Regions from separate parts of the Vagococcus carniphilus genome, predicted to be linked through region 1. Evidence: riboswitches for the same ligand, from Rfam matches in the RefSeq annotation. Region 1 holds a riboswitch; each other region holds the start of a gene.
What was found. A riboswitch is a leader RNA that binds a small molecule or an ion and turns the genes downstream of it on or off. The one in region 1 is predicted to bind cobalamin.

Region 1 (11,048 bases):
CCTTAGAGAAGATGACTATGTGGTCGGTATGGATATTCTTCATCCAGAATCAGAAGTTTTAGTTATCACTGAAAAAGGTTATGGTAAACGTACTTCAGCTGCTGAATACCCAGTGAAGGGCCGTGGTGGTAAAGGAATTAAGACTGTTAATATCACAAATAAAAATGGTAACTTAACAGGTTTAACGACAGTAACAGGAGAAGAAGATATCATGTTAATTACGAATAAGGGCGTTATCATTCGATTTAGCATTGATTCTGTGTCTCAAACAGGCCGTTCAACTCAAGGGGTACGTTTAATTCGTTTAGAAGAAGATGCTCTTGTTTCTACAATGGCAAAAGTAGCTAAAGAAGAAGAGGTAGAAGTTGAGGAACAACAAGAAGTAGTAGAATCAACTGACGAAACTTCTGAGGAAACGACAGAATAATAATTAAAACTTTTTATTTGGCATTTATTTTTAAGCTAAATAAAAAGTTTTTTTTATTATTTGTGTATCTTAAAGATAAGCGACAAATAATTGATGAGACAACAATGGGGTAGAATGATAAATAAAATCAAATAAGGGACAAAAAAACATTGATTTATCAGACTGAATATAGTAAAATTATGAAATGTGAGTAAACAAATTGTTTACTTTCCTTGTTCCTAATAAAATTAGGAACCTTTAGTCCATAAGGAGGTGAAAATCAATGAATCAGGCAACAAACTACGAAATTATGTACATCATTCGTCCTAACATTGATGAGGAAGCAAAAACTGCTCTTGTAGATCGTTTCGACTCAATTTTGAAAGATAACGGTGCAGAAGTATTGGAATCTAAGTTATGGGGCAAACGCCGTCTAGCTTACGAAATCCAAGATTTCCGTGAAGGAATCTACCATATCGTTAAAGTTTCTTCAGCAAATGTTGAGGCAATCAATGAATTTGATCGTTTAGCTAAAATCAATGGCGATATTTTACGTCATATGGTTGTTAAAGAAGAAAACTAAAAATGTTTCACGTGAAACAATTAAACGAGGGGAGATCGACAAATGATTAATAACGTTGTGCTAGTAGGAAGACTTACTCGTGACCCAGAACTTAGATTTACATCTAATGGATCAGCTGTAGCAACTTTTAATTTGGCTATTAACCGTAACTTCACTAATCAAAGTGGAGAACGCGAAGCTGATTTTGTTAATTGTGTTATTTGGAGAAAACCGGCAGAAACATTAGCGAACTATGCAAAAAAAGGTACGCTATTGGGTGTTGTTGGACGTATCCAAACACGTAATTATGAAAATCAACAAGGTCAAAAAGTTTATGTGACAGAAGTAGTATGTGATAACTTCCAATTATTAGAATCACGTAGTGTATCTGAACAAAGACAACAAACAGGTGGCTTTGGTAATCAGGATTCAGGAAATAATTTCAATAATTTTTCTCAAAATCAAAACAATCAATCATTTGGCCAATCTTCAAGTAAAAACGAAATGCCGAGTTTCGATCGTGATGCAGATCCATTTGGAAGCTCATCACAAATAGATATTTCGGATGACGATTTACCATTCTAAAAATAGAATAGGAGGGGCAAACAATGGCAGCTCAACAAAGAAGAGGCGGAAGAAAACGTCGTAAAGTATGTTACTTTACAGCTAACCATATTGATAACATCGATTATAAAGATGTAGAATTATTATCAAGATTTATCTCTGAAAGAGGTAAAATTTTACCACGTCGTGTGACTGGTACTTGTGCTAAACACCAAAGAAAATTAACGATTGCAATTAAACGTGCAAGAATTATGGGATTATTACCATTCGTTGGTGAAGAACAATAAAACACTGAGACATTCATTTTAATGAATGTCTTTTTTGTTTCACGTGAAACATTTACGTTTATATTTATTTCATGAAACTTCATTATTATGTTAAAATGAATAGGTAATGAATTTAGATTTTTTAATATAGATAAGGAGTGACTCTCTATGAAAGTTATATTTTTACAAGATGTTAAAGGTAAAGGTAAAAAAGGTGAAGTAAAAGATGTTGCTGTAGGATATGCACAAAACTTTTTACTAAAAAAAGGGCTAGCTGTTGAAGCAACTGCAAAAAATTTAAGTGAATTAAAAGGTAAAACAAAAGCAAAAGAAAAAGAAGATGCAGAAGTATTAGAAGAAGCCACTAAATTAAAAGAAATTATTGAAGCAGAAGATTTTGAAGTGGTTATTAAGTCTAAAGCTGGAGAAGATAGCCGCTTATTTGGTTCTATTCCTTCTAAGCAAATTGCAGATGCGTTAGAAAAACAACATAAAATTAAAGTTGATAAACGTAAAATGGATTTAAAACAACCAATTAAAGCATTGGGCTATACTAATGTCCCAACTAAGCTACATCAAAAGGTAACAGCTAAATTACGTGTTCATGTTGTTGCTGAATAATAAAGAAGGATAGGGGAATTATTTTAAAATGGAACTTATCCAACAAGATAGAATTCCACCACAAAGTATTGAAGCAGAACAAGCAGTTTTAGGTTCTGTTTTTTTAGACTCAGATTCAATTGTAGAAGCAATGGAATATATTGAGGCAAAAGATTTTTATCGTCGTTCTCATCAAACTATTTTTCAAATTATGATTGATTTAAACAACCGTAATGAAGCAATTGATGCTATTACAGTGAAGGATCAATTAGAACAAAAAAATATGATTGAAGACATTGGTGGAGTTAGTTATTTATCAGAATTAACTTTGAGTGTCCCAACTGCAGCTAACGTAGGTTACTATGCTCAAATTGTCGAACAAAAGTCTTTACTAAGAAGTTTAATTCAAACAGCGACTGATATTGTTACAAGTGGTTTTGAACAAGATGAAGATGTAGAGAGTATTTTGGATGAAGCTGAAAGAAAAATTTTAGAAGTCTCTGAAAAAAGAAATCGAAGTGGCTTTTTGGCTATTGCAGATGTTTTAGGAGATTCAATTAATCAAATAGAAAAATTATCCCAACAAGGTGAAGCTATCACAGGTCTTCCTACGGGATATCATGCATTAGATAAAATGACTGCAGGACTTCAAGCAGAAGAGCTAATCATTTTAGCTGCAAGACCTGCTGTTGGGAAAACAGCCTTTGCTTTAAATATTGCTCAAAACGTAGGAACTAAAACAGACCAATCAGTAGCTATCTTTAGTTTGGAGATGAGTGCAGAGTCCTTAGTTAATCGGATGCTCTGCTCAGAAGGTTTAGTAGAGGCAAGTCATTTAAAGACAGGTCAGTTGTCAGATGAAGAATGGGACAATATCATTGTAGCTATGGGTAGTTTATCTAAAGCTAATATTTTTATCGATGATACTCCAGGAATCAAAATTTCTGAAATTAGAGCAAAATGTCGTAAACTTCATCAAGAACAAGGTGAGCTAGGTTTGATCTTAATTGACTACCTTCAATTGATCGAAGGAACAGGTCGAGAAAATAGACAGCAAGAAGTATCTGAAATCTCGCGTCAATTAAAAAAATTAGCTAAAGAATTAAAAGTACCGGTAATTGCTTTATCACAGTTATCACGTGGAGTAGAACAAAGACAAGATAAGCGTCCCGTTTTAAGTGATATTAGGGAATCGGGTTCGATTGAGCAGGATGCTGACATTGTGGCCTTTCTTTACCGTGAAGATTACTATCGTAGTGAAGACGGTGAAGATGAGGAACCACCAGAAACAAATAATGTGATAGAAGTTATTATTGAGAAAAACCGTAGTGGTGCTAGAGGAACAGTCGAATTACTGTTTATAAAAGAATACAATAAGTTTTCTTCACTATCTCCAAGAGAAGAATTTTAATGTTCGTAATTAAGTTGTTTTTATAAAAATAAATAAATAACGTTCGGTTTTATTGAAAAATAAAAAACATTTTGTTAAAATAGTTAAGTAATACGAATAATAGAATGGAGTGTTAATATGTCATCAGTTGTAGTAGTAGGAACGCAGTGGGGCGATGAAGGTAAAGGAAAAATTACAGATTTTCTAAGTGAAAATGCTGAAGTAATTGCACGTTATCAAGGTGGAGACAATGCTGGTCATACGATTCAATTTGATGGGACAACATATAAACTACATTTAATTCCGTCTGGGATTTTTTATAAAGATAAAATTAGTGTGATTGGTAATGGAGTTGTCATTAATCCAAAGTCGATTGTAAAAGAATTACATTATTTAGCTGATCACAATATTGAGACAACTAATCTGAGAATTTCAGATCGAGCACATGTGATTTTACCTTATCACATTAAATTAGATCAACTTCAAGAAGATGCTAAGGGTGAAAACAAAATAGGAACAACTATTAAAGGAATCGGACCAGCCTACATGGATAAAGCTGCTCGTGTAGGAATTAGAATTGCTGATCTTTTAGATAAAGAAATTTTCGAAGAACGTTTGCGCGTTAATTTAGAAGAAAAGAATCGTCAATTTACTAAAATGTTTGATTCAGAACCTTTGTTGTTTGAAGAAATCTTTGAAGAATATTATCAATATGGACAAGAAATAAAACAGTATGTGACAGATACTTCAGTCATTTTAAATGATGCTTTAGATGAAGGTAAACGTGTTTTATTTGAAGGAGCCCAAGGCGTGATGCTTGATATCGATCAAGGAACATATCCTTTTGTTACTTCTTCTAATCCAGTTGCTGGTGGTGTTACAATTGGTAGTGGTGTTGGACCTTCTAAAATTAATAAAGTAGTAGGGGTTTGTAAGGCTTATACGTCACGTGTAGGTGATGGACCTTTTCCAACTGAACTATTTGATGAAACAGGCCAACAAATTCGTGAGGTTGGACGTGAGTACGGTACAACAACAGGTCGTCCACGTCGTGTCGGCTGGTTTGATACTGTGGTGATGCGTCATTCTAAACGTGTATCAGGAATTACTAATTTATCTCTAAATTCAATAGATGTGTTAACAGGTTTACCAACTGTAAAAATCTGTACAGCTTATGAGTTAGATGGAGAAAAAATATATCATTATCCAGCTAGTTTAAAAGAGTTATCTCGTTGTAAGCCAATCTATGAAGAAATGCCTGGTTGGTCAGAAGATATAACATCATGTAAAACATTGGCTGAATTACCAGAAAATGCGAGAAACTATGTACATCGTGTTTCTGAATTGGTTGGGGCTAGAATTTCAACTTTTTCAGTTGGTCCTGATAGAACGCAAACAAATGTCTTAGAAAGTGTCTGGGCACAAGTTTAGTCTAATATATTGGAGAAGAAGTTAAAAAACTTCTTCTTTTTTTTTATAAATGATAGTAAGATGAAAGGAGGAGGTAATAAAATGAAAAGACAATTTGATTTGTTGGTAGATTCATGTTGCGATTTACCTTATGATTATATCGAAAAAAATGATATTCAATTAGTTAGCATGATTATTAATTTGAATAATAAAGAATATGTAGATGATTTAGGAAAAACATTTGATTATAACTGGTTTATGGAACAGCTAAAAGAAGGTGCTATGCCTAGTACTTCTCAAATAAATATTGGTACTTATTCTGATGTATTTAAAAAATATGTTAGTAGTGAGGAGCCGTTACTTTATTTAGCTTTTTCATCTAATTTGAGTGGCTCATTTAATAATGCTCTTTCTGCATTAAATATGTTAGAAGAAGAGAATGGAAAATTACCTGTTACAATTGTTGACTCTAAAGCAGCTTGTTTAAGTGAAGGTCTCTTAATAAAAGAAATTATTAACCAAAGAGATCAAGGCAAAAGCTTAGAAGAAGTCATAGCCTGGTTAGATAGCACTATTAATAAAGTCCATTCTTGGGTAACGGTTAATGATTTGAATCATTTAGAGCGTGGAGGAAGAATATCCAAAACATCAGCTACAATAGGAAGTTTAGTAAAAATTAAACCGATTATTCATATAGATGAAGCAGGAAGATTAATTAGTGTGGGGAAAGTTAGAGGTCGAAAAAAGGCATTAGAAAAAATTGTCGACGAGACTAAACGCACGATTATAAATGAAGAAAGTCAAACTTTATTAATTGCCTACGCAGGAGATTTAGAAGCAGGTAATTATGTGAAAGAGTTGATTCTTAAAAAATTGAATGTGAAAGATGTTGAATTATTGCCAATGGGACCAACGATTTCAAGTCATACAGGTTACGGGGCAATTGCTGTCTTTTCTTTTGGTATTGATAAATAAAAAATCGCAAATTATTGCGGTTTTTTTATTAACTAAAAATAAGAGATTACAGTATGAAAAGAGATCAAACTTTGGCATAATGGGAACTAGGGTAAAAACTAAGATGAGTCAGGGGGAATTTTATGAAGAAGAAGACTCCGGTTTGGTTACTTTCCTTGGGCATCTTAACGATAGTCTTTGGCTTTTTTTCAATGTATATAAACGATTGTTTAGCTAAACAAGCAGAAGTTGCTCTAGAGCAGCAGAAAAAACAAGAGTTAGCTAAGAAAAAAGTAGTTAAAAAGACTTATTTAGAGGAAGTAAATGATAAAATAAGTGCTAATCAATTTAAAAATCGAATGGAGATACCATTAGTTTTACAAACAGATAAACGTTGGAAAGATACTTATTATGGGGTAGAAGATGGGGATCCTATTCAAAATACATTGGAGATTAACGGATGCGCAATAGCCTCGTTAGCAATGGTTTCCTCTTATTTAGACAAAAAAGAAGAAACACCTTTAGATATTTTAAAATGGTCAGGCAATCGATTCTTTTCTAAAGATCAAGGAACATCATGGAGTATCTTCGGTATGTATGCAGAAGAGCATAATTATCTGTTTGCTGATTTAGAAGATAACATGGAGCTTGTAAAAGCTCATTTAATGAAAGGTCATCCTGTTATTATTTCTGTAAAACCAGGCTATTTTACTGAGATAGGTCATATTATGGTATTATCTGGGTACAACGAGGAAACAAATACGTTTTGGTTAAATAATCCAAGTGATACGAAGAAAAAAAGTCATACAGTTAAAGAATTTAAAGAAGAGTTTTTAAAGCAAGAAGCCATTCGTTATTGGGCAATATACAAATAAAAAAAGCTGACTCAAGTAAAGTGAGTCAGCTTTTTATTATATTAAAAGATTTTTGCTAATTGTTCTTTGACTGTTTCATTTTCTAAAAATTCATCATAAGTTGTCTCCGCACGGTCAACAACACCATTATCAGATACAGCAATGATTCTATTTGCTGTTGTTTGAATAAATTGGTGGTCATGAGAAGCAAATAAAATAGAGCCGTTAAAAGCAATTAAGCCATCGTTTAATGCAGTGATTGATTCTAAGTCCAAGTGATTTGTAGGATCATCTAAAACTAAGACGTTAGCTTTTGAAAGCATTAATTTAGATAGCATACAACGAACTTTTTCTCCCCCTGAAAGAACGTTAACTGATTTCAGCACATCTTCTCCAGAGAATAACATACGTCCTAAGAAACTACGTAAGAAAGTATTATCAGATTCTTCTTTTGATGCATATTGACGTAACCAATCAACAATTGATTGATCTGTATCAAACTCATCAGAAGTATCTTTTGGTAGGTAAGCTTGGCTTGTTGTCACACCCCAACGAACAGTTCCTGAATCAGGTTCCATGTCACCCATAATGATTTTGAAAAGAACAGTTGTTGTGATGTCATCTTTTGCAATAAAGGCTGCTTTATCATCTTTTCTTAGTGTAAAGGAAACATTGTCTAATATTTTCTTACCATCAATTGTTTTAGAAATATTTTCTACTTGTAATAAGTCGTTTCCGATTTCACGTTCAGCTTTAAAGCCAACGAATGGGTAACGTCTTGATGAAGGTTGAATATCATCTAATTCAATTTTATCTAACATTTTTTTACGTGATGTTGCTTGTTTAGATTTAGAAGCATTCGCACTAAATCTAGCAATAAATTCTTGTAATTCTTTTACTTTTTCTTCTTTTTTAGCATTTTGATCTGATTGAAGTCTAGCTGCTAATTGGCTTGATTCTAACCAGAAATCATAGTTACCTACGAATAATTTAATCTTTCCAAAGTCTAAGTCTGCCATGTGAGTACATACTTTATTTAAAAAGTGACGGTCATGGGATACAGTAATAATCGTATTTTCTGAGTTGATTAAGAACTCTTCTAACCAGGCAATAGAGTCACGATCTAATCCGTTAGTCGGCTCATCTAGTAATAAGACATCAGGTTGACCAAAAAGAGCTTGCGCTAGTAAAACTTTTACTTTTTGTCCAGCTGTTAGTTCTGACATTTTTAAATCATGTAGACTTTCTGGAATGTTTAATCCTTGTAAAAGGCTTGAAGCTTCAGGTTCTGCTTCCCATCCATTTAATTCAGCAAATTCACCTTCAAGTTCAGCTGCTTTAATGCCATCTTCATCTGAAAAATCAGCTTTCATATAAATAGCATCTTTTTCTTGCATCACTTCATAAAGGCGTTTATGTCCCATAATAACAGTGTTTAAAACAGTGTATTCTTCATAGTCAAAATGATTTTGTTTTAAAGTTGCTAAACGTTCATCTGGACCTAGTGTGACGCTTCCTGTTGAAGGGTCTAATTCTCCTGATAAGATTTTTAAGAAAGTTGATTTTCCAGCTCCGTTTGCGCCAATCAACCCATAACAATTTCCTGGTGTGAATTTAATATCTACATCTTCGAATAATTTTTTATCTGGAAATTGCAGACTAACGTTTGATACAGTAATCATGTAATCCCTCACTTTTTTTATTTTGCACAAATTTGTGTGTCTATCCGATTATATCGGGCTTAGAGCATGAATGCAAGGTGTAACTATCTGATTAAAATTTGATCATTAGATAAGATAACAAGATGATTAAGAGAAGTGTTGATCAAAGATAATGTGAAGTGAAATACTAATCAATCTCTAATGAAAGCGGTTCTCATCGGTGCTACAATGAGGCTATTGAAAGATTGGTTGATTGGAAGTTGGTTAAAAACCAACACGGTGACCGCCACTGTAAGAGGGAGTACGTAATCGTTTAATACACTGGATAAAACTGGGAAGTAAGATTATTTACGATGAACTTGAGTCAGGATACATCAACCTTTTTTTATAGGCTTACCTAACGGATTCATTAGGTGGTTTTTTTATGGTGTATTAATTAATTAATTCATGTAAAGAAAAACCAAGGAAACTGTTTATTAGGTTTCCTTGGTTTTTTTGTTTATAAAAAAAGATAAAGGAGTTTTTTTAATGACAAGTAAAACAAAATTATTCATGGGAATGGCATTAAGTACTGCGCTATTATTAGGTGGTTGTGGTTCAACTCAAGATAGTACTAAGACTAAGGAAACGAAGAAAGAAGAGACTCATATAGTAGAAGATATTGCTGGAAACAAGGTTGAGGTTCCTAAAAAAATAAATGGAATGGCCATTACACCTCTTCCATGGTCAGCTATTGTTTATGCTGTTGATGGGTCTGCAGATCATATTATGGGTGCAAGAGAAGGAACAAAACAAGCTTATGATATTTCGATTTTACCTAAGATGGAACCTAAGATGGGAGAAATAGATACGTCTTACATTGATAATAATGGCGGTATCAATATGGAAGAAATAGCTAATGTTAAACCGGATGTAGCTCTTTTATGGGATAGTCAAACAAAAGAAAGAGAGCAACTTGAAAAATTGGGAATTGCTCCAGTTATGATTAACAGTGATACGATTGATAATTTAAAAGCAGGGTTTTCAACTGTTGGTCAGTTACTAGGAAAAGAAAAACGTTCAGATGAAATTAATAAAAACTATGATGAAGCACATGAATATTTATTATCTAAAGAAGATAAAGTTAAAGAGGCTGATAAAGTTAAAGTTTTATTTATGAGAGGCGAGACCTTACAATTACAATCTTTTAGTGTGTATGTTAATGATACAGTCATTGAATTAGCAGGTGGCGAAAATGTGGCTCATGATTTAGTTGGAAAAGGTAATGTGGAATTAAATATGGAACAAATTTATAAATGGAATCCTGATATTATTTTCTTAACTAATTTTGATGAATCTAAACCAAGTGATTTATATGATAATAAGATGGAAGGTAAGGACTGGAGTAAAATTTCAGCAGTTCAGAAAAAACAAGTTTATAAAACACCAAAAGGAATCTATCGTTGGGATGTTGCTGGAGTTGAAACACCATTAATGGTTCGTTACATGGCATCTAAAATTCAACCAGAAATTTTCTCTGATGCGGACTTTGAAAAAGAAGTTAAAATATTCTACAAAGATTTCTTTGATTACAATTTATCAGCTGATGATATGGATTTTATAACAAATCGTGAGGCGAATAAAGAAAGTAAATAAGAGGTAAGAAGACATGAACAACATAAACAAATGGAATGTGAAATGGTTGATTTTAGTCATGACTTTATTACTGGGTGTTACAGCTTTGCTTGCTTTATGCATTGGACGCTATTGGATTAGTCCACAAGATGTTATACGGGTTTTCTTAATTAAAGGAAAAATGCTGGATCAGAGTCTTTCAGGAATGGAAGAAAGTGTTATTTTTACTTTAAGGCTGCCAAGAATTTTAGCTGCTATTTTAATAGGTAGTAGTTTAGCTTTGTCAGGAGCAGTTTACCAAGGGATTTTTAGAAATCCTTTGGTATCTCCTGATATGCTAGGTGTTTCAGCGGGAGCATGTGTTGGAGCAGCAGCAGGTATTCTACTAGGTGTTGGTAGCCAACTTGTTCAATTAACTGCCTTTTTAGGTGGATTAGTTGCTGTTTGGTTAGCAATGTTTATTCCTAAACTTGTTCGTAATAATACGATGATTATTTTAGTTTTATCAGGTGTTATTGTAGGTGGATTAATGACAGCAATTTTAGGAATGATTAAATACATGGCTGATGCTGAAACGGAGCTAGCAGAAATCACTTATTGGCAAATGGGAAGTATTGCAAAAGTTTCAATGACAGACTTAGTTAGGATTTTTCCTGTGATTTTATTTGCAACTGTTTTGTTATTAGCTCTTAGTTGGCAAATTAATATTTTGTCATTAGGAGTTATAGAGGCAAAAACACTTGGAATCAATGTGACTCGCGTAAGAA
Region 2 (11,048 bases), 760 kb from region 1:
TAAACTGCGGTGCTTTGTTGGATCTAAGTTTAACGCTTTAGCCATTCCAGCATCAACGTTGGAAATAATTTTAACGCTAAGTACATTAGCTCCTAATGCATCATTAATCATGAATATTTCCTCCTATTTTTTAAAAATTACTCAGATTCTTTTAAATCGATACCTGATTTTTTCTTATCAATGATATTTTTAATAATTTCAGCGATATAAGCACCCGCTTCAACAGCTGGTGTACCACCTTTATGAATGTTAGAAATAACTGTACGTCTAGCTTCTGGCATTCCAACAGTTGGTTTGTAAGCTAAGTAAGCACTCATAGATTCAGCAGTAACTAAACCAGGTCTTTCACCGATTAACATACATACACAATCAGCATCAGTTAACTCACCGATTTCATCCATTGCTCCAACACGACAGTATTTAACAAAGATTGGTGTATCAAAATCAAGATCAAACATTTTTAAACCTTGTTTAATTGAAGGAAGAATTTCTTTAATGTTAGCCCCAACTGCAGCTGAACTTAATCCGTCACCAACGATAATTTGAACTTTAGCACCACGAGTTGTGTTATTTTTAATAATCGCTTGATTTTCTTCGTCAAATTGACGTCCTAAATCTGGGCGTGTCACATACTCATCTTTATCAGTACATTTAGTAACGACTGATGTGAATCCCATTTCTTCTACTAATTCTTCAGGAACATCAGAGAATACAGCATCTTGTGCAGCTGCATGGTCTGCTCTAAAACGTAGCATTGATTGTGTTTTATAACGAGGTCCTGAACGCCATAAACCTAAACGAGCAGGTGTAAATGACTTCATTCTCAAATACCCTTCTTCGTCTTTAGCATTTGGAATTAAAAATTGTTTTCTGATATCCACTTCTGTAATATCAGGAATAAATCCTTCTTCAATGTCAGAGTTTGACATTTCTTGTGTTACTTGGTTTTGAACATTAGCAACGACTTCAGCAGGTGTTGCTTGACCTTCTTTTCCAGCCATTTCAGCTAAGACAGATTCAATAAGTGTCTTTAGATTTTTTTCATCCATTGTTATGTTTGACCTCCTTTACTTTTTAAAGAAAATTGATGCGTCACCAGCGATTTCAGTTAAGCGACCATCTTCCATAAGTCCCATTTTTTCCATCCATTTTTCAAATTCTCTTGTTGGACGTTTGTTCATTAAATGACGTAATGTTGCTGTTTCATGGTAACCAGTTGTTTGGTAGTTTAACATGATATCATCACCATGAGGAATACCCATGATAAAGTTAACATTAGCCATGTTTAATAATGCAGCTAAGTTTTCAGCATCATTTTGGTCAGCTTTCATATGGTTTGTGTAACATACGTCACATCCCATTGAAATTCCTGAAAGTTTACCCATGAAGTGGTCTTCTAAACCAGCTCTGATAACTTGTTTTGAATCATATAAATACTCAGGTCCGATGAATCCAACCACTGTATTAACCATAAATGGATCAAAGCGTTTAGCAAATCCATAACAACGAGCTTCCATTGTTACTTGGTCAGCACCGTAGTGAGCATCAGATGATAACTCAGAACCTTGTCCAGTTTCAAAGTACATAACGTTTGGTCCAGCAACCGCACCAGTTTCTAAAGCTAAAGCTTTAGCTTCTGCAATATCAGTTCCATTAAAACCAAAAGCTGTATTCCCTTTTTCAGAACCAGCAATAGATTGGAATACTAAACCAGTTGGTGTTCCTTTTTTCATTGCTTCAATCTGAGTTTTAACGTGAGCTAGCACACATGTTTGAGTTGGAATTTCCCACTCATTTTTAACTTCTTCAAATTTATTTAAAATACGCATAACACTTTCAGTTGAATCATCTACTGGGTTAAGTCCTAATACCGCATCCCCAATACCATATGATAAACCTTCTAATAAAGAAGCAGTAATACCATCGATATCATCAGTTGTATGGTTAGGTTGTAAACGTACAGATAAACGACCAGGTTCACCGATTGTAGTGTTTGCTGTTTTGATAACAATAATTTTTTGAGCTGCATAGATTAAGTCCATATTAGACATTAATTTAGTAACAGCAGCGATCATTTCAGATGTTAAACCACGACCAATTTGTTTAATCTCATAGTCATTTGTTTTGAAGTCTAAGATGTATTCTCTTAGTTCTTCAACTGTCCAGTTTTTGATTTGCTCGTACATTCTCTTATTGACATCATCAATAATAATACGAGTAACCTCATCTTCTTCGTAAGGCACTACTGGGTTGTTGTACAAATCTTTTAATTGTAGTTGTGCAAGAACAACTTTTGCAGCAACTCTTTCTTCAGCAGATGTTGCGGCAACGCCAGCTAACGTGTCTCCTGATTTTACTTCGTTGGCTTTAGCAAGTACTTCTTTAACAGATTTAAATTCGTACGCTTTACCAAAAAGTCTGGTTTTTAAAATCATCTTTATTTTTCCTCCTTAAAGGGATATTTATTTACCTTAGTTTCAGCACTAAGCGCCTCCGCTAATTAAAAATCAATGTTTTTACTACAACTGGTAGAACACTACCATTAGCTACTGGCATTCCAATATCGATGTAATCTCCATTTTCAACTTTAACACTGTCAATACAAACAAATGGATAATCTTTTGGTAGAACACTGTGTAAACATTGTCCTAATGCTTTCGCCATATCTTGTTGGACACTTACAACTAAAGGTTCATTTCTTTTTATAATTGGTTCTAAACCTTTAGCGATTGCTTCTGCGTAGTCCAACACACGTTGAAATGTCGGGTTTTTCTCCCCTTCAATTCCTAAAGCAATATTTTGAAATTCTTGTTCCAATTGATACCATTGCATTTTCTTCTCAATAGCATCTGCCAATTCATCCCTAGAGCCTTGTTCATCTTGACTTGATAGTTTTAAAATTGGCATATTTTTAATTGGTAAGATTTCTTCTTTATAGGTAATCGTACTACCACTAATATCAGCTGTATGAGAACCTGCTCCTACTACTGTAGCTCGAATCGTTTCAACCGACTCTATCACTTCAATTTCGGAAACTAATTTAGAATTAGCAATACCATTTCCTAGTAATAAACCAATGTCTCCATATTGGAATGGATCCATATAAAGATCTGAATGAATACAATCTGCCACTCCACCTGAAAATGAAATAGCTTCTATTTTTCGATTGAAAGATAAACCTTTATTAGTAATAATCTCTTCATAATAAGGACTTGGTTCACCGAGTCCAACACTATTTTCAAGAACGTTTACCATAATTTTAATGATAGGTGTCAACTCTTCAACACTTGTTCTTTGACCTAATGATATTGGAAGATTTTCCTTACGAATAATTTCTTTAATCTTAGGTGCTATATATTTAATTTCTTTAGTTGTTTGATCAACTTTAATTAATCTTCCACCAATATCTAGACAACCTGTATCAAATACTTCATCATCATAGAACAAGGCTAAGTTAGTTGTTCCCCCACCTATATCTAAGTTAACTACTGTTGTGTGTTTTTCTTTTGAATAGGTTTGAGCACCTGCACCACGCCCAGCAATTATACTTTCTAAATCAGGACCTGCTGTTGCTACAACGAAATCCCCAGCATAACCACTTAAAGCTTGTAACACATTGCTTGAATTTTCTTTTCTTGCTGTTTCTCCAGTAATAATGACAGCCCCAATTTGAATATCCTCTTTGGAGATACCTGCCTTTTCATACTGATTTTTAACAAAATTTTCGATGGCTTTTACATCAATTAAATTATTTTCCAAAATTGGTGTAAAAATAATGTCACTTTTAAAGACAACTTCTTTATCAGTAATTGTAATTCTTGGAATTGTAAAAGAAGATGCCATGTTTTTAATATATAACTTAGAAATAATCATTTGAGTTGTTGATGTTCCTAAGTCAATTCCGACACTTAATACTACTTCTTCCGACATTCAGTCACTCCTTCCTCACAAAATTATATAAAAAGACACTTAAAATAACCCTGATACTCAGGATTCTTTTAAGCGTCTTTGCTTTTTTTATTCAAACTACCTTGTTTGAAATCTATTAAATTTTAAAAGAAAAATAAGTTGATGTTCCTGTTCGACTTGAGATAATTTTTAACTTACCTCGCAATTTATCTTTAACATAACTTGTAACGATTTTTAATCCTAAACTATTACTCTCAGATTTTTCTGTGTTATAGCCAGATCCATTATCCTTAATAACAACAGACACCATGTTATCTTCAAGTTTTTCAACATCGACTTTAATTTGGTTGTCTTGATTTTCTGTTAAAAAACCATGTTCAAAACTGTTTTGAATTAACTCATTAACAATCAAGGCAACTGTTACTGTCTTATCACTATCCATTCGAATAGTCGGGTCAATATTTTTTTCAATTTGGACTTTTTTATTATCTAAAAAAGCTCGATTACAGTTAGAAATAGTTAAATCCAAAACCTCGATTAAGGAGACATCATTATCCACTTTCCTCGATAATAATTCATGAGTTGCTGAGATTGCTAAAATTCTATTTTCACTTTCTCTCAACAATTTAACGACTTCTTGATTACTTGACCTTCTTGATTGTATTCTCAGTAAAGAAACAATACTTTGAAGATTATTTTTTACACGATGATGAATTTCTTTGATTGCCACCGATTTTTCTACAATCTCAACTTCACGATTATAAATTTCGGTTTTATCATGCAGAATCATAGTAAACATGCCAGTTTTTTTATCAAAGAAACGTTTCATTTGAAAGTGAGAACTTCCAAATACTATTTCTTTTTTACTAACATTTTTCCATTTTTCTGTATCTTTTAAATAAATCAATTGTTCAAATGTTGTTGTGTCTAATGAAAGATTGTCATAGTGAAGACCAATTATTTTTTCAATATAACCAAAATGGAAATAGTAACTATTTGCCACATCGTTATTCATAATCAAGTAACCATCTTCATCAAATATTAAAATCGCTTCATCAAGATTATCCATCAATGTACTATAGAACAATGAAGTTGTATCAACAACTTTCATGTTATTCGCAGCAACATTGTTTGATCCTTCGCTTCTAATTTCTTTTACTGGAAATTCCACAATTAATACTCCAATTGTTTTTTGATTATTTCGTAACGGAAAAACTTTTTGCCTAATCCACTGGTTCTCTTGCGTCTTTGCAAGAAGCCCTTCAGTAATTAGAGCTGTTTCAAACGTTCGATAAACACCTGGTTCATTCAATCGTTTAGCAATTTTTCCTACTACATTATCTTTATAAATGGAGTCATTATCTTTTGGTGGACGATGGTAAACAACAACTGCTTCATCTGTTACATCAGATAAGATATCAATAAAAACATCTTCTTCTTGATACCGATTTGTTTCTTCGATTTTTCTAGCTTCTTTTATCAGCTCATCAATATCAGAATCACTTAAACTTGAATACTTATGGCTTAACTCGTAAATATTCTTATCAATCATTAGCCATCACTAGCATTTCTGCTACATCAATCATCGGACAACGTTTATCCATACTTAATTTTCGAATTTGCTTGTAAGCAGCTTCTTCATCAATCGATTGATTCGCCATTAAAATTCCTTTGGCCTTTTCAATCACTTTTCGCTGCTCTAATTTTTCGGATAATTTATCTACATTTTTTTCGAGTTTACTAACTTCTTTTCCCTTAGTGATTGCGACTTCCACCATAGGAATAAAAGATTTTTCATCTAAAGGTTTGACTAAGTACCCTGAAGCTCCAAAGCCCATTGCTTTTTCACGATGATTAACATCGCTATATGCTGTAAGCATTAATATTGAATTAGCTAATTTTTCTGACATAATTTTTTTACCGGCATTCAAACCATCTAATAATGGCATTTGAATGTCCATAATAACTAAATCTGGTTGATGTTTTTTAGCTAGTTCAATTGCTTCAAAACCATCTGCAGCTTCGCCAACTACATCATAATTTTCCAATTCTAGCATATCTCTCAAGTCAACTCTTGTAAGAGGTTCATCATCCACAATGATAATTTTTCCTTTCACGAGCCTCACTCCCACCTTTTTTAATTTCACTTTTTCAAAACGTCTATGTTTTGGTAACTTTAGTGATAGAAAAACCTAACGTTTCTTCTAAAAACCGAAGAACAGCTATAAATGCTTCTTCCATTGCTGATAAATCTCCTGTTAAAACCACTGTTCCACTAAATCGGTCAACAAAGCCTACTTCAACATCACCGGCTTTAAGAGCTGTATCAACAGCAATAATAGTTGCTTCACTAGGTGTAATGGTTAGAATCCCTATAGCACTCTGTCCATCATTGATAATACCTAATTTATCGTAGCTATCTTGATTAGGATTAGCTAAAATGTGGGCCATCGTGACTTGTTTTCCTGGAACATATTCTTGGATTAATCGTTGTTTCTCTTCCAAGCTGCTCCCCCTTTCACTCACTCAATTTAATAGAACTTAATGTTCTACCTCAATTATAGCGTAAAAACTAATCTAGTTTAAAATAATTTTGAAACAATTTGTCTAACATCTTCTTTAGTAGGTGTTTTTGGATTAGTTTTAGTTGTTGGATCTAATAATGCTTCCTCACTAATTGTTGCTAAATGAGGAGTTACATCATCTTTTGTAAATCCAGCATCTATAAAGTTAGCTGGCATATTTAACTTCGCTCTTAATTCAGTGATGCGATTAACTAAACTTCTAACTGCCACTTTACCTTTAGAGTTAGATAAACCTTGTTTTCTAGCTAACGTTGCGTATCTTTCTAGAGCTCTTTGATTCTCATTACTATTATATTGTACGATAGATGGTAACAAGATACCATTAATTCGACCATGTGCTAAATGTAATTTACCACCTACAGTATGTGCAATTCCGTGACATAAACCAAGAGAAACTTGATTAAATGCAAGACCTGCTAGACATGAAGCATAATGAACTTTTTCTCTTGCTTCGCTATCTTTTCCATCAACATAGGCTCTTTCTAAATACTCAAAGATTAACTCCACAGCTTTTTCTGCTAAAGCATCAGAGAAGTCAGTTGCTTCTGTTGATACATAAGCTTCAAGGGCATGTGTTAAAACATCCATACCAGTATCAGCTGTAATAGTTGGAGGTACTGTTTCAACAAGACGTGAATCTAAAATAGCAATATCTGGTTGTAACAAGTCATCCACTAATGGATATTTTAAATTTTCTTTTTTATTTGTGATAACTGAAAAGTCTGTTACTTCTGAACCAGTACCACTTGTTGTTGGAATGATAACTAAAGTTACTTCTTTAATAATATCTAATTTCATTCCCATTAATTTAATCGCTTTGGCTGCGTCAATCGCAGAACCTCCACCAAGAGCAACCATAACACTTGGATTAAACTTGCTTAGCTCTTCTACTCCACTAACAACGTTTTCAATTGTTGGATCAGGAACGATGTCCGTGAAGATAGCGTGTTCGTTTGAATCGTTTATGTTACTTGTTACGAAATTAATCATGCCTGATTCAACCATGAAATTATCAGTAACAACACATATACGTTCGTTTTGAAAATCGTTTAATTTTGTTAAAGCATCTGTACCAATATAAATATCTGTACCGAATTTTACTTGCTTCATTTTTCCACCTCCGATAATAAAAAAAGCCACCAAAAAAAATTCCTTAAATAAGGATTCATTCGGTAGCGTCATTGCCAACTATTATATTTTAGAAAACAAAAAAGGCAAGGACAGCACCCCTTTGTGCTACAACCTACCAGAAGTAAGTATCTCCATTTGCCATTTGTTTTATCAAAACACAAATCGTTGTGTTTATTCAGTATCCAATTATGGTGATTACTGTTAAATAAAACAATAGGTTAAATGTTAGAACTTCTTACTGTATTTATTCTCTAACTACCACTGTTTTGCCTCGAAACAGTAATTACCATGTCGTTAATTATTAGAAAGACCTGACTTAAAGCTTACGCTTATTACAGTGGCGGGACCGTCTTGGAATTTCACCAAAGTTCCATCTAAAAAATAACATTTCTCAATCTATAGCCCGATTCTATCATACTTATTTTTTTATTTCAATGTTTTTTTTAATCATTGTAAAAAACTTGGCTATTTCTTCTGTAGCTTACATCCATTCTGTTTTCTCGATAGTTAACTAATCTTGCAGCAGCAAAGAAATAATCAGATAATCGATTTAAAAATTTTAAAACTTCAGGATTGATTTCGCCTTCTAAACTCGCTGCTACAACAATTCGTTCAGCTCTTCTTGCGATTGTTCTTGCAAAATGAAGTTCACTTGCAACTGGATCTCCACCAGGGATAATAAATTCAGTAATTGGTGGTGGTGAAGCTAAGTATTTATCAATACAACTTTCTAACCACTCAATAGATTCTGCACTTGTTCGATATCCTTTTGTGCTATTTGGTGTCGCCATATCAGTTCCACAATCAAATAGAATTTGTTGAATTTCACCTAAATCTTTTTTGACATCAATGCTACTTTTCATATGACTAACAATAATCCCAATAAAAGAATTTAATTCATCAATTGTTCCGTATGCTTCCACACGGTTAGAACATTTCTTTACTTTTTCGCCACCAATAATACTAGTTTCACCTTTATCTCCTGTTTTAGTATAAATCTTTGCCATTATTCATCCTCCTCTTTTCCTAAAAATTTAAGCAATTCTTCTATTCCTTTATCATCATAAGAAGACACATGAAAAATCTCTCTTGCTCCAGCATTTTTTAATGCATGTGCCGCACGATTAACCTCTTCTTCACTGTTTGCTTTATCAATTTTCGTTACAACACCAATAACGGGTTTTGAAAACATGGAAGCAAATGCTGGTGGAAATGTATTAAATGACTCATCAACACTTTGAAGAAGACCAATATAGTCCACACTGCTTGAGGTAACTTGTAGCGCGCTATAAAACTGGCGTCTTTGGATAAACTCTCCTGGTGTATCTACTATAAAACGATTGGATTCAATCGCTTGGGTTTTTGAATAGACAATTTCGTGTCCTTCTAAACGTTGGGTTAATGTTGTTTTCCCTGTTCCAACAGCACCAACAAACATTATTTTTTTCAATCAATTCACCTGCTTATTTTATTACTTACGATTTGGTTATTTTTGCTGTAGAGACATTCAACATATTTCTTAGTGTATCACTAACAGCTTCAATTGCTGCTTCCACTGCCATCACATCACCGGCAATAACTAAAGTTCCACTAAATCTATCCATGAAAGCCACTCTAACATCTGCTGCTTTGACAGCAACATCTGAAGCCACAATAGCTGCTTCTCCTGGCGTAATAGTCAGAATTCCCAATGCTTGTTTATCATAGTCATGTAAACCAACTTTAGCGTAAACACGGTCATCTGGGTTCGCAATAATATGTGCAATCGTTATCTGACGACCTGGCACCGATTCTTGAATAATTCTATTTTTTTCATTCATTTTTATGACCTCTATTTTCTTAATTTAAAATTTATATAAATACCAATCTGGAGAAGATTCAATTCCCTTCCAAAGATTTCTTGGTATGTTCAACTTTTGTCTTAACTGCCAGTCAATTCCTGTACTTGGAAGTTCAATCAATTCTCCCTGTTGTATCTTTTTTGCCCAATCAGGAGTAAAAACAAAGGGTCTACAAGCTGATACTAAATCAGAAAACTCTAACGCTTCTTCCACTTCTTCAGATTGTAGTAAGTTACCACAACCAACTAGAGGTGTTTTTTCAGCAAATCTCTTCAATAATCTCAACAATTCGATTTTTTGTCCGTTAATCTCTTTTTTTTCTAAGGCATTAGAGCTCGTTATGTGAAGATAATCCAAACCTTTATCATCCAACATTTTTAAAACACCAAGCGCTTCTTTGAATGAAGCATCTCTTTCTTCTTGAGTTCCTAAAAAAGCGTCTTCTAAAGAAATACGAACACCTAAAGCGAAAGGCTTTACTTGATTCATTGCAACAACTTCTTTTATTTGATCAATTAATACTTCTAAAAAACGTAATCGATTCTCAAGAGGTCCACCCCATTTATCCTCTCTTAAATTCCAAGTTGGCATTAAAAATTGATTGGGTAAGTAGGAGTTAGCTGCATGAATCTCTACTCCATCAAATCCTGCTTTCATCGCACGTAAAGTTGCCTCTTTATAAGCCAAAATAATTTGTTCGATTTCTGAATCTGTCAACTCACGATATTCTTTTCCTTCTGTTAAACGACTGGAAGTTTGGCTCACGCACACAGGTTTAAAATGTTCAACCTGACCTTCTGCCATTGCCCCTCCATGGTAAAGCTGTAAAAATATTTTAGTATCGTTTTGCTGAATGACGCGAGGTAACTCTTTTAAACTTTCAATATAATGATCATGGCTAACGCTTAAATTATTTCCATAAGATTTGCCCTCTTGATCAACATAAGCTGATGCTATAACAATAGCCCCTACATCCCCAGTTCTTTGGGCAAAAAAAGACAACTCATCTTTTGTTACTTTACCATCTGGCGCGTCTTCCATTGTAGAGATAGGAGCAAACACTAATCTATTTTTCAGTGTTACACCCGATTGTAATTGAATAGGTTCACTAGCTCGCATGTTACTCCTCCTTAAATAAAAAAAGGCACAAAAAGATGAATGTCTTTTTTGCGCCCTTGCAATTAAACCCACTTCATCGTGAGTATTTGGTCAATTTTTCACCATTATATCAAAAATTAAAGATATCGTCCACCTTCCATCTTTCAGACTTTGTTAAATATGAGGTTGATAATCATTATCAACTATGTTCATTTTTTAACATTTTAATTGATTTCACAGTAGATAAGGCTTACAATTGGACATGACAATGGCGTCTACATTACAAAATTTATAATTGTAGGTGATAAAATGTTATTAGAAAAAATTCACAAATCTGGAATTGTCGGTGCTGGTGGTGCCGGTTTTCCAACCGCTAAAAAAATGAATGCAAAGGCTGAGTATCTAATCATCAATGCCGCTGAATGCGAACCTTTGCTAAAAACTGACCACTATGTCATGAAACATTTTGCCGAAGAATGTATCA
Region 3 (11,048 bases), 1.5 Mb from region 1:
GACCAAGTGTTATAACCTTTTTTATTAATTGTTACCTTACGGCCATCTTTAATGTAGGCACCTTGTTTACCGTCTGCTATTTTAGTAGCGTTAGCATTGATATACCCTTGCCACTTGCCTTTACTGTCATATAAAGATAAGTAAGTAGAACCGTTAAAGTGTTTATATCTTCCACGAGCTTGGAATGTTTGGTTTAAAATATTTTTACTCATTCCACGTTTTTTCCAATTAAAGTTAGACCAAGTTTCATAGTTGCTCTTTGAAATTGTTACAAAACGGCCGTCGCTGATATAAGCGCCTTGCTTACCATCTCCAACTTTTACGGCATCCGTATTGATATAACCGAACCATTTACCTTTGTTGTCATATAATGATAGATATGTACCACCATTAAAGTGTTTATATTTTCCGCGAGCTTGGAATGTTTCATTTAACAAGTTAGAACTTGTGTCGCGTTTCTTCCAACCAAAGTTAGACCAAGTACTGTAACCTTTTTTATTAATTGTTACAAAACGGCCATCACTGATATAAGCACCTTGTTTACCATCTCCAGCTTTTACAGCTGATTCATTAATATACCCATGCCAGTTACCTTTACTATCAAATAAAGATAAGTATGTAGCACCATTTTTATGGTTGTACTTACCTCTTGCTTCGTAAGTTTCACCTACAAGTTTGTCTGTGTTATTACGTTTTTTCCAATTAAAATTAGACCAAGTATTATAACCTTTTTTAGTGATTGTTACATAGCGACCATCTTTAATATAAGCGCCCTGTGGATTCTTTTCACCATCTGTTAATTCTTTTTCAGTTTTAACAGTATCTAATTTAGCTTTAGTGTCTTTAACGATAGCATCAACACCAGCTTTGTCAGCTGCTTTATCAACGTTACCATTAGCGTCTTTAAGAATAGCGTTAATTTCATCTTGTTGTGCTTTACGGTAATCTTTAAGATCTTTGTACTCAGCTAAAGATTTTTTAGAAGTGTCTTTATGTGCTTGTAATTCTTTAGCAGCAGCTTCTTTTTCAGCGTCTGTTAATTCTTTATCCGTTTTAACAGCATCTAATTTAGTTTTAGTCTCTTTAACGATAACATTAACACCAGCTTTGTCAGTTGCTTTATCGATTTTACCATTAGCATCTTTAAGAATAGCATTAATTTCATCTTGTTGTGCTTTACGGTAACCTTTAAGATCTTTGTACTCAGCTAAAGATTTTTTAGAAGCGTCTTTATGTGCTTGTAGTTCTTTAGAAGCAGCTTCTTTTTCAGCGTCTGTTAATTCTTTATCAGTTTTAACTGCATCTAATTTAGCTTTAGTATCTTTAACGATAACATCAACACCAGCTTTGTCAGTTGCTTTATCGATTTTACCATTAGCATCTTTAAGAATAGCATTAATTTCATCTTGTTGTGCTTTACGGTAATCTTTAATATTTTTGTACTCAGCTAAAGATTTTTTAGAAGCGTCTTTATGTGCTTGTAATTCTTTAGCAATTTTTTCTTCTTCTAAAGATTTGTTAAAATCAGTTACTGCTTGATTAATCTCTAGTTGAGGAATGATTGTATTTTGAACTTTAGTGTGTAAGGCGTCATATGATCTCTTGATTGTATCATTTTTCAATAAATCAGCTTTATCATCACGAGCATTAAAGTTAGCTAGAGTTGTTAAAGCTTCATCTTTATTAGAAACTGTAATTTTATTTCCATTGCCGTCAAAATTTGTTCCAGTTAAATCTTCTCCATAAACAAGAGTAAATTGAACACGAATAACTTCATTTGGTTTAACTTTCCAATTAGACATTCCTACATTGGCTGCAGTATTATTTACTTGGTAGTACCAACCAGCACCGGTATGGTAATCAAATTCACCTAAGTCAGAATCATCTTTACCCGTTGCTAAAGCTTCTTCTGTTGTTGGACCATTTAATTTTTCAGAAATATAAGATGGAATGTTCACTTTACCATTATCTGCTTTTTCAATACCTTGTAGGTAGAAGTCTTTTTTGAGAGAACCAGCATTCCAGTAACCTAATTTTTGTTGTTTGCTGATACGATCAAATAGTTCAGCAGCATTTTCATCTTTCTTGAATGAAACATTAATTGGTTCAACAATAAATCCTTGACCAATTGTAAATTTCTCTAATGAGAAAGTAACTGTTTTTCCATTTGTTTCATTTTCAGTTAGAATTTTATCTGTTTTTACAGCATCTAATTTTGCTTTTGTTTCTTTTTCAATGGCATCAACAGCTTCTTTATCTCCTGCTTTGTTAATTAAAGCTTCAGTATTTTTTAAGATTGCTTTGATTTCATCTTGTTGTGTTTCACGGTAGTCTTTTAAATTTTTATATGAATTTAAAGATTTAATAGTTGCTTCTCTATGAGCAACTAATTCTTTGTATCCTTTTTCAACAACTGTAACTGTTAATTCCGATTTTACCTTATTAATGCTAGCAGTAATAACTGCTTTACCAGGTTTAACCGCTGTAATTTTACCAGTTTTATCAACAGTTGCTACTTCTTTATCAGAACTTGACCAAACTAATCTTTTTGCTTTATTTTCTGGTTTAACAACAGCTTCAACTAATTCGCTATCCCCTGTCGTTAACTCTAATTCACTTTTAGCAAGTTTAATCTCTGTTTGAACCACTATTTCGTCAACAGAAATAGTAAAATCAGGCATTTTAGAGAAGTAGCCTTCTAGCATATCAGCATTTAAATTAGGTTCTCCAGGTCCTGAAGCCGCTAAATCACTACCTAATTTAGATCCCCACCAACTAGTAAAAATACCATTTGGACTAGTAAAAGTATGATCTCCAGCCTCTTTGAGTTCAACGTCAAAAGAATTTTTTGTCGCTAAATCGTATTGACCAGAACGTCCTTTAAATTCTTCTGATTTATTATTTTTATATTCTACAAATGAGCCTTTTCCGCCCCAAGCATTTGGAGCTGGATTATAGATAGTTGCTAATTTGAAAACTGGTAGATTGATACCTTTAAAACTAACTTTGGCAGTATCACCAACAACAAAATCTTCGTCAGGATTTGTTTTATTTTCAACATTCACTTCAATAAAACGTGCGTCAACTACTCTATGTAATGAAGAAATACGACCTTCTTTATCAGTAGCTTCTACACTAATGATATTGCTTCTATTTTCTAAATCAGCAGTAAATTCTCCATCATTACCTTCAATTTCATTACCGTTTACTAAAACACGAGTCGATTCAGCATCTGTCGCATTTACTGTAAATGAATACGGTGTTGTTTCTCCTTCTGAGTAATAAATAGTGTCATAATGGCGCCAATTCATTAATTCATCACTTAATGTTATTTTAGATTGTCCATCTTGACCAACAACAAAGACAGCGTATCCTGTATTAACAGGTGAGATTGCTCCCCATGTTTTATCTTTATAAGTTAGAGCGTCATAAGTCACTTGAACCACACTTGTACCAGGCTTAACGGCTTTAACTTGTGTTTTTTCAGTGCTTTCAGTATCACTTAAAGTAACACTATCACCAGAAATAATTTCAAAATGGAAATTTGGTCTAGCCACATCGTTTGCAACATTATTTGAAACAATTTGTTCAACACGCCAAGGTCTTAAATCAACTGTTTCATCAACATTCAACGTTTTTTGTTGGTATTGTAACCAAATATCATTTGTAAAATCATCATAAACAGCTGCTTCTGTTTGTACACCTAGGTAACCAGACCCTAGACTTAAATCATCTTCACTACTTTTTTCTTCAACACTAACAGCAGTGTTCTCTGTTGCCAAAGCTTGGAATGGAATACCAACAAAAGTAGATAAAACCATCGAAACCACTAACAATAAATTAAAAAACTTTGAATTCATTTTTTTATTCATTTTCTCTTTCCTTCCCTAAAAACAATAATAATCGCACATCATGCGACATAACAAAAAAACTCTAACTTTATCCTCCTCCTACAAATCAAAATAAAAAAACTACCTCTTTGTAAAAGGTAGTTTTAAGGATTCAACAAAAAAGTTGCTCTTATCACTTTTCTCCTACAAAAAGTTAGAAAAACGAAAAATGGTCGGTCTCCTGACTTAGCTTCTTCTTACTCCCAAACCTTCCAGAAGAATCTCTTCCGTGGTTTCATTGGTTTCATCTGCTTCACAGTAGGTAGGTCTGTAGAGGAATTACACCTCTTTCCCGTTACCAATACGTTTTATTCATTGTGCTTAAAAATAAAAAAAGCACCGTTATTGTATTGTACTCTATTTTGAGGGGGTTCGTCACCCATTTAAGATTGTGAAAAAAGTTATTTTACAAATAAACTCTCTTTTTTTATAAAAATAGACTTATTGAAAATAGTTTTGAAAAAAGTTGCTTCTATAGATAATAAAAATAAAAAAAGTTGATGAATAAGCGCTATCACTAAGCGAATGATTAAAAACAGATTAAAAGTTATGAAAACTCGAGTGCTTATTCTTGTTTATTTCTTGGTAAATGATGTATAAGTATAGTGGAAGTATTCGTAAAAAGAATAGTTGATATTCATTTTACGAAGGTGGACAAACTAGTACCGTGAAATTTACAAAATAAGCATCTCTTTTAGACTTTTAAGAGTACAACGTAATTTCTAAAAATAGTTTAATAAAAATAAAGGACGTGGAATATGAAAAAGCGTACAGTAAGTTTAGTTGCTTTACTCATTTTTACGGTATCTTTAAGTGGATGCAGTTTTAAAAATGAAGCTAAAGCTAGTTCGGCATATGAAGATAAGGAGTCAATTTATTTCTTTAATGAAAAAGAAATAAAAGATAGTAATCTAGAATCAAAATATGCTAAAAAAGATGTCTCACCTAAAAACGTGATAGACAATACAAAAGAATATTCTGGTATCTACTCTCTTCAATGGGAAAGCAAAAAAGATGTAGCACTGGATAAAAATCTTTTAAAAGTTAATGAGGATGGAACTTTTATTGAATTGAGAGTACTTAAGGACAATTCAGAAAAAACAACTACTCATTATTATGTTGATAAAAAAAATAAAGTACATACTAAAAATGCGATTAATTATGAGTTACTAAGTGGTTATGTCGTTAAAGAGAATAATCAAGTGTCTTTAAGCTATGCTGACTCAATCAGTTTTTACAAAGCAATTGATCAAAAAGGTGAAGAGAAAATTTCACCTCTATCTCAAAACTATCATTACCAATTACTAGATGACAACGAAGCTCAAACATCTTTTTTTGTTAAAGATGGTTTTGAAATAAATGCTAATGGAGATTCTGTTCGATTAGTAAAAGTTGTCCCTAAAGAAACACCAAAAGAGTTAACTGTAACTCCTCTTGAAATAAATAATTTTTTAAAGAAATCTCAAGAAAATTTAGCATCAAAACATTATGAGTTTAACAATATCAATGATTTTATTCAATTTATGAGCCCTCAAACTGCTCCAAGCGATGAAGTAAAATTACTTGATATTACGAGTTATCAAAATGTAGAAACTGAAAAAGAAAATCATATAAAAGCAAAATATGCTTTTTCAACAACTTCTTCAAATAATGGAAACAAAGTAACTAATGTTTACTTATTTGATGGTCAAAATATCTATTTTTCAAATGATGAAACGTCAACTACATTTCAACTATTTTAATTAAAAAGTCAGCTCCCTTTAAGTAGAAAGTTTATCTTCTATTTAAAGGGAGTTTTTTATGCTTTCTTCTTTAATTTAGTTATAAAAATCACAACTAGTATTGAAAACAAGCTATTCTATCCCCTATAATAAAAAAGATGGTATAAAAATCAAGAAGAAAGATGTGGGTAAATGAAGAAAAAGTTATTTGTTTTGTTGAGTTTGTTTTGTATCCTAATAGTAGTCTCCTTCCTCACGATTAAAAAGGTAAAGAGTGTTGCAGGACCAGTACCTGAAAAGGTAGAAAAAAGAAAAGAAATATCAGCATCTAAAGAAGTTCTTGCTGAAAAAAAAGAAACTACACCTGAGAAAAAAACAGTTTTTGATGAGGCTCAAGTTGTTACTAAAGAAGTACATCCTAAAGTTACTCTAACTGGTACAGAATTGAGCGAGGACGCATTACCTATTGGAACGGTTGTCAAAGTCAAACCTGTACAAGGACAAGATCAGTGGGTAGAAATTATTAGCGATCCTAAAAAAGGATTTATTGAAAAAGATATTCTTGAACCTAGAGAAATTCATATAGAACAAAGAGAAGAAAAAAGAAAGCCTACTTTAACACAAGAAGCTTTTAAGGAGAATTTAGATAAAGATTTACAGGAATTTGTTAAAGAAAAAGGCGGAGATATTAGCATCTACGCAGAAGCTGTCGATCAATCATTTTCATATAGTTACAATGGCGATAAAATCAATCGAACAGCAAGTAGTATTAAATTACCATTCATTACTTATTTAATGACATTGATAGATGAGAAAAAAATTGATTTGAATACTCAATTAACTTATACAGCTAACTTTAAACTTGATGGGACAGGAATTATTCAGTTTGAACCTGTTGGCGGTCAGTACTCTGTTGGTAAATTAGCAGAATTAGTAATTAGATACAGTGATAATATTGCGTATGTTATGCTATTAAACTACGTTGGTGAGCAAGAATTTATTAATTATTTAGGACGTTTAGATAGTGCTTCACCGAATAATAGAGCCTTTTCTAGCCCACGAATTCTAACTAAAGCAATGAATTATGTATACACTCACCAAGATAAGAGTAAAAATATTAACACGCTATATAATTGGTTGCAACAAAGTATTTTTGATGATGGTGTAGCAGTTGGGTTACCTGGGGTTGATGTCGCCCACAAAACTGGCTGGATGCCAATGTATGCTGTAAGTAATGATATTGCTCTTGTTAAAGATACTAAAAAACCCTATTTTGTGACAATTATGACTGGTGGTTATGATGAATCTTATAGTGAAAAATCAATTGGTGATATCGCTAAAATTGTTGACAATCAAGTGCTTCAATTAAAATAGAAAAGGAAGTAATGCATGCAAACTAAAAAAATTATTCTATTTTTAACCTCTATAAGCTTGATTGCTTTGACTGGTTGTCAGGTAAAAAAAGATGTTAGTAACGCATCACAAGAACCTCAGAAAAAAATAAGTTACTTTTACAATGAGTCTGATATAACTTTAAATAAAATGGGATTAAAAGTACCAAAAATGGATGTCTCCCCTGCTAAAATTATTGAAGACACAAATAAGTATGTAGCTACTTATCTACTTGAAGGTGACATTTTAAAAGAGACTGGTTTAAGTAAGAATATCATTACAATAAATAGTGATGGAACGTTTATTGAGCTAAGAGTATTGGATACCGGTCCATCTTTTCATTATTATGTAGATAGCTCGAATCAATTACAAAAGAAGAAAGCTAAAAATTATGCACTTTTAAGTGGTTATGTTGTAGAAGAAAATGAGTCAATTTTTCTAAGCTACAAAAATGCAGTTCAAAATTATAATGCGCTAAATCAAGAAGGAAAAGAGAACCTCTCTCCCCTTCCACTGGAATATAATTATCAAACGTTTGATTATACTGGTTATAAAAGTGCGGTCTTTCAAAATGATGCTTTCGAATTCAATTTAGGGAATAGTGACTTTCTAAAGGCTGAAAAGATAGATGAAGTTCCAAAAGAATTGAATGTTACACCCCTTGAGGTGAATGAAACTCTTAAAAAAAAGAAGAAACAATTAGCTAATGGCGACTATGAATTAAATCATTCAAATGACTTAATTCAACTATTTAATCGTAAATTTTCTGATTCTGAACAAATTGAATTAGTCGATATTAAGAAGTTTAACTCATTTAAAACAACTGATAATGAATCTAAAAAAGCTGTCTATGGCTTTTCCACTACACATAAAGATGCCGAAACTGATATAAAAGAAAAAACAATTTATCTCTATGATGGTGAAAAAATCTATTCTAGCGATAATCAAGAAAAATTGGTTTTTGAAGAAGTTGAGTTTTAAGGAGGCTTGTAAAATGAATGTAACAGATATACTGGAAAGCTTTCTTTTTAATAAAGATTTAATACGCATATTCCTTTTAATATTAGCTATAAGTTTTTTAAAATTAATAATCCAACTAATACAAGCTAAAAAAATAAACTCTAAAATTAATGATTTAGCAAATAATTCAATTGAATTAACCCCTGAAGAATTCATGTTAATAAGAAATAAACGATTGTACGATGAAAAAGCAAGACACGCAAATATTAAAAATTTTCCAGGAGTATACATATTACATAATAAAACAAAAGATTTATATTATGTTGGACAAAGTATTAAGGTCTTAGATAGAATTGGTAATCATTTTAAAGGACGAGGAAATGGCGACGTATACGCTGATTTTAAATATGGTGATCAATTTACAATTCAGACAATAGCTCTTGAAAATTCAGAATTTAGTAACTTAAATGATTTAGAACGTTATGCTATTCGATTTTTTGGTGCATATGAAAAAGGATATAATAGAAATAAGGGAAACAAAAGTAAATGATTCCACAGTAAGATAAATTTATTTTTGAAGAAGTCGACTTAAAAAAAGTTTTAGTTATTACATGCTGATGTGGTGACTAAAACTTTTTATATTTTGGTGTTATCATTAGTTTAATGACTTTATTGAAAAAGTTAGTTAGGAGGAAAAATAATGAGTGATAAAAAAAGTGGTATTATTGTTGTTTTATTGATTATTATTGCCTTTGGAGGAGGCTATTTTTTAGGTGTCTCAAATAAAAAAGAACAACAAATTCTTGAAGAAATTAAGACGTTAAATAATAATAACAAAGATGAGAAAAAAGATAAAAAAACAGTAGCCACAACAAAAGAAGAAACAATTAAAGGTAATTCTACTGAAGAAACAAAAGAGATTGACAATAAGCAAGTAGCTTATGACAAAATGCTTTCATTAAAAGGAACTTGGGCTGTTTGGCAAACGGATAATAATTTTACAATTCATGAAGATGGAACATGGACTACTCGCCCAGTTGGCCCTGGTGGAGACCGCAACATTCCTGTTGAAGTTCATTCTTATGATGAAGAAACAAATACTATTTATTTGGATACAGATGGCAGACCTACTGAATTAACCATTATTAGTAACACAGAGATAATCATTGACTCAGGGAAAGGACAATCATCGACGTTTGTGTTTATAGAGTAAAATTTAATTTAGTATATGTATAAACACTTTACAAACAGAATGTACGTTCGTATAATAGGTATGTAGAAATGCTTATTATTTAATTTTTATAAATTTTTAAAATAAACTAGTTGCAAAAATAAAAGACAACATATAGAATGAGGATAAGAGAAAGTGCTAGTATCTCTACGGGGACTAGTGCGGAAAACCTTCATTCTTTGGAATGGGTTTTTTTTTGTTTGAAAAAATTTGAAGATTTAGACGGTCAGTTGGGTATTCTTTATAAACGCGGATTACAATTTGAAGACTATAAAAAGGCTAAACAATATTTGCTGACAAATAATTATTATAATTTAATTAATGGTTACAGTAAATACTTTATGGATTTAGAAATAAATAAGTATTTACCAAACGCCTCATTTGATGAAATTACTCATTTACATTATTTTGATAAAGAATTGAAAACAGCTTTTTTTACAGCAATTACTGAGGCTGAAAAACATTTAAAAAGTATCTTAGCTTATCGTTTCTCAGAAGCTTATCCAAATTGTCAATATGCTTACTTAAATACTAGTAATTATGATACTTCTAAAATTTTAGAGTTAGGATGGCTTATTTCAAAATTAAGCAGTTTAATAAATCAAAATAAAAAAAGGAATAACGGAAACTCTATTCGACATTATTGTAGAACGCATAATGATGTTCCAATTTGGGTATTGATAGATTATTTAGATTTCGGGCAAACAAACTCAATGTTAAAAAGCTTACCTACCGATTTACAAAATAAAATAGCCAAAAATATTTGCAGTTTTATATCTGAAAAAACAGTTATTAATTCCCCTTTTACACCTGAAATAATGTTATCATTTACAGAAAATATAAGAGAAGTTAGAAATATTTGTGCTCATAATAATCGATTGTTAGATTTTAAATGCAAAGCAGATCTGAAACATTATCCTGATATTCATTTAAAATACGATGTTCAACCTTCCGATAATAGAAAGGATGTATATAGTGTTTTCATTATTCTTCAATGTTTTCTAAGTAATGTTCAGTACGCAACTCTTCATAATACTATTAAAAAAGAGTAAAAACTTTAGATAATCAGTTAACATCAATTAGTATAAACAATATTCTTGAATCATTGGGGTTTCCTAATGACTGGCACCTTAATGTCGAAACGTTGAGATATTAAAAATACCCACTATTTACTATGAATTAATGATAGTAGTAAATAGTGGGTATTTTTTTATTCAGTTATTTCTTCTTACCTTCATCCTCGTCCATCTTAAGAACAGCCATAAATGCTTCCTGAGGGACTTCTACTGAGCCGATTTGTTTCATACGTTTCTTACCTTCTTTTTGTTTTTCAAGAAGTTTACGTTTACGAGAAACATCTCCACCGTAACATTTTGCCAATACGTTTTTACGTAAAGCTTTAATGTCAGTACGGGCCACAATTTTAGTTCCAATGGCTGCTTGGATAGGCACTTCGAATTGTTGTCTTGGAATTAATTTTCTTAATTTGTCGACGATGGCTTTACCGCGCTCATATGCAAATTCTTTATGAACGATGAAGCTTAACGCATCAACTGTTTCTGTATTAAGAAGAATATCCATTTTAACTAGCTTACTTGGTCGGTAACCAATTAATTCATAGTCTAAGGACGCATATCCTTTTGTACCTGATTTTAATCTATCAAAGAAGTCGAAAACAATTTCTGATAATGGAATATTGTAGACAACATTTACTCGGTAATCATCTAAATAATCCATTGTTACGAATTCACCACGTTTACGTTGTGAAATCTCCATAACAGCTCCAACGTATTCGTTAGGTACCATAATTTGTGCTTTTACGTAAGGCTCATCAACAGAATCAATTGAACTTGG

Region 2: another riboswitch for cobalamin. It lies ahead of H9L18_RS11725 (1-propanol dehydrogenase PduQ); the one in region 1 lies ahead of H9L18_RS00665 (ABC transporter substrate-binding protein).
Region 3: another riboswitch for cobalamin. It lies ahead of H9L18_RS08230 (Ig-like domain-containing protein); the one in region 1 lies ahead of H9L18_RS00665 (ABC transporter substrate-binding protein).

The regions. Positions count from the first base shown of each region.
Region 1 is NZ_CP060720.1:137,803-148,850, reverse strand. It holds gene gyrA (DNA gyrase subunit A) at 1-427, shown strand, start outside; gene rpsF (30S ribosomal protein S6) at 690-989, shown strand; gene ssb (single-stranded DNA-binding protein) at 1,032-1,553, shown strand; gene rpsR (30S ribosomal protein S18) at 1,577-1,819, shown strand; gene rplI (50S ribosomal protein L9) at 1,967-2,419, shown strand; gene dnaB (replicative DNA helicase) at 2,448-3,809, shown strand; gene H9L18_RS00685 (adenylosuccinate synthase) at 3,927-5,219, shown strand; gene H9L18_RS00680 (DegV family protein) at 5,301-6,173, shown strand; gene H9L18_RS00675 (C39 family peptidase) at 6,296-7,027, shown strand; gene H9L18_RS00670 (ABC-F family ATP-binding cassette domain-containing protein) at 7,069-8,688, opposite strand; cobalamin riboswitch at 8,859-9,064, shown strand; gene H9L18_RS00665 (ABC transporter substrate-binding protein) at 9,196-10,302, shown strand; gene H9L18_RS00660 (FecCD family ABC transporter permease) at 10,316-11,048, shown strand, end outside.
Region 2 is NZ_CP060720.1:2,403,309-2,414,356, forward strand. It holds gene eutL (ethanolamine utilization microcompartment protein EutL) at 1-111, opposite strand, end outside; gene eutC (ethanolamine ammonia-lyase subunit EutC) at 138-1,049, opposite strand; gene H9L18_RS11700 (ethanolamine ammonia-lyase subunit EutB) at 1,068-2,435, opposite strand; gene eutA (ethanolamine ammonia-lyase reactivating factor EutA) at 2,497-3,930, opposite strand; gene H9L18_RS11710 (sensor histidine kinase) at 4,046-5,461, opposite strand; gene H9L18_RS11715 (ANTAR domain-containing response regulator) at 5,454-6,026, opposite strand; gene H9L18_RS11720 (BMC domain-containing protein) at 6,070-6,414, opposite strand; gene H9L18_RS11725 (1-propanol dehydrogenase PduQ) at 6,492-7,604, opposite strand; adenosylcobalamin (AdoCbl) riboswitch at 7,877-8,024, opposite strand; gene H9L18_RS11730 (cob(I)yrinic acid a,c-diamide adenosyltransferase) at 8,069-8,632, opposite strand; gene H9L18_RS11735 (EutP/PduV family microcompartment system protein) at 8,632-9,075, opposite strand; gene H9L18_RS11740 (BMC domain-containing protein) at 9,101-9,445, opposite strand; gene H9L18_RS11745 (oxidoreductase) at 9,470-10,585, opposite strand; gene H9L18_RS11750 (4Fe-4S dicluster domain-containing protein) at 10,874-11,048, shown strand, end outside.
Region 3 is NZ_CP060720.1:1,664,907-1,675,954, reverse strand. It holds gene H9L18_RS08230 (Ig-like domain-containing protein) at 1-3,872, opposite strand, end outside; cobalamin riboswitch at 4,045-4,249, opposite strand; gene H9L18_RS08225 (hypothetical protein) at 4,649-5,632, shown strand; gene H9L18_RS08220 (serine hydrolase) at 5,804-6,985, shown strand; gene H9L18_RS08215 (hypothetical protein) at 7,001-7,984, shown strand; gene H9L18_RS08210 (GIY-YIG nuclease family protein) at 7,998-8,513, shown strand; gene H9L18_RS08205 (hypothetical protein) at 8,664-9,176, shown strand; gene H9L18_RS08200 (Abi family protein) at 9,395-10,246, shown strand; gene lepA (translation elongation factor 4) at 10,413-11,048, opposite strand, start outside.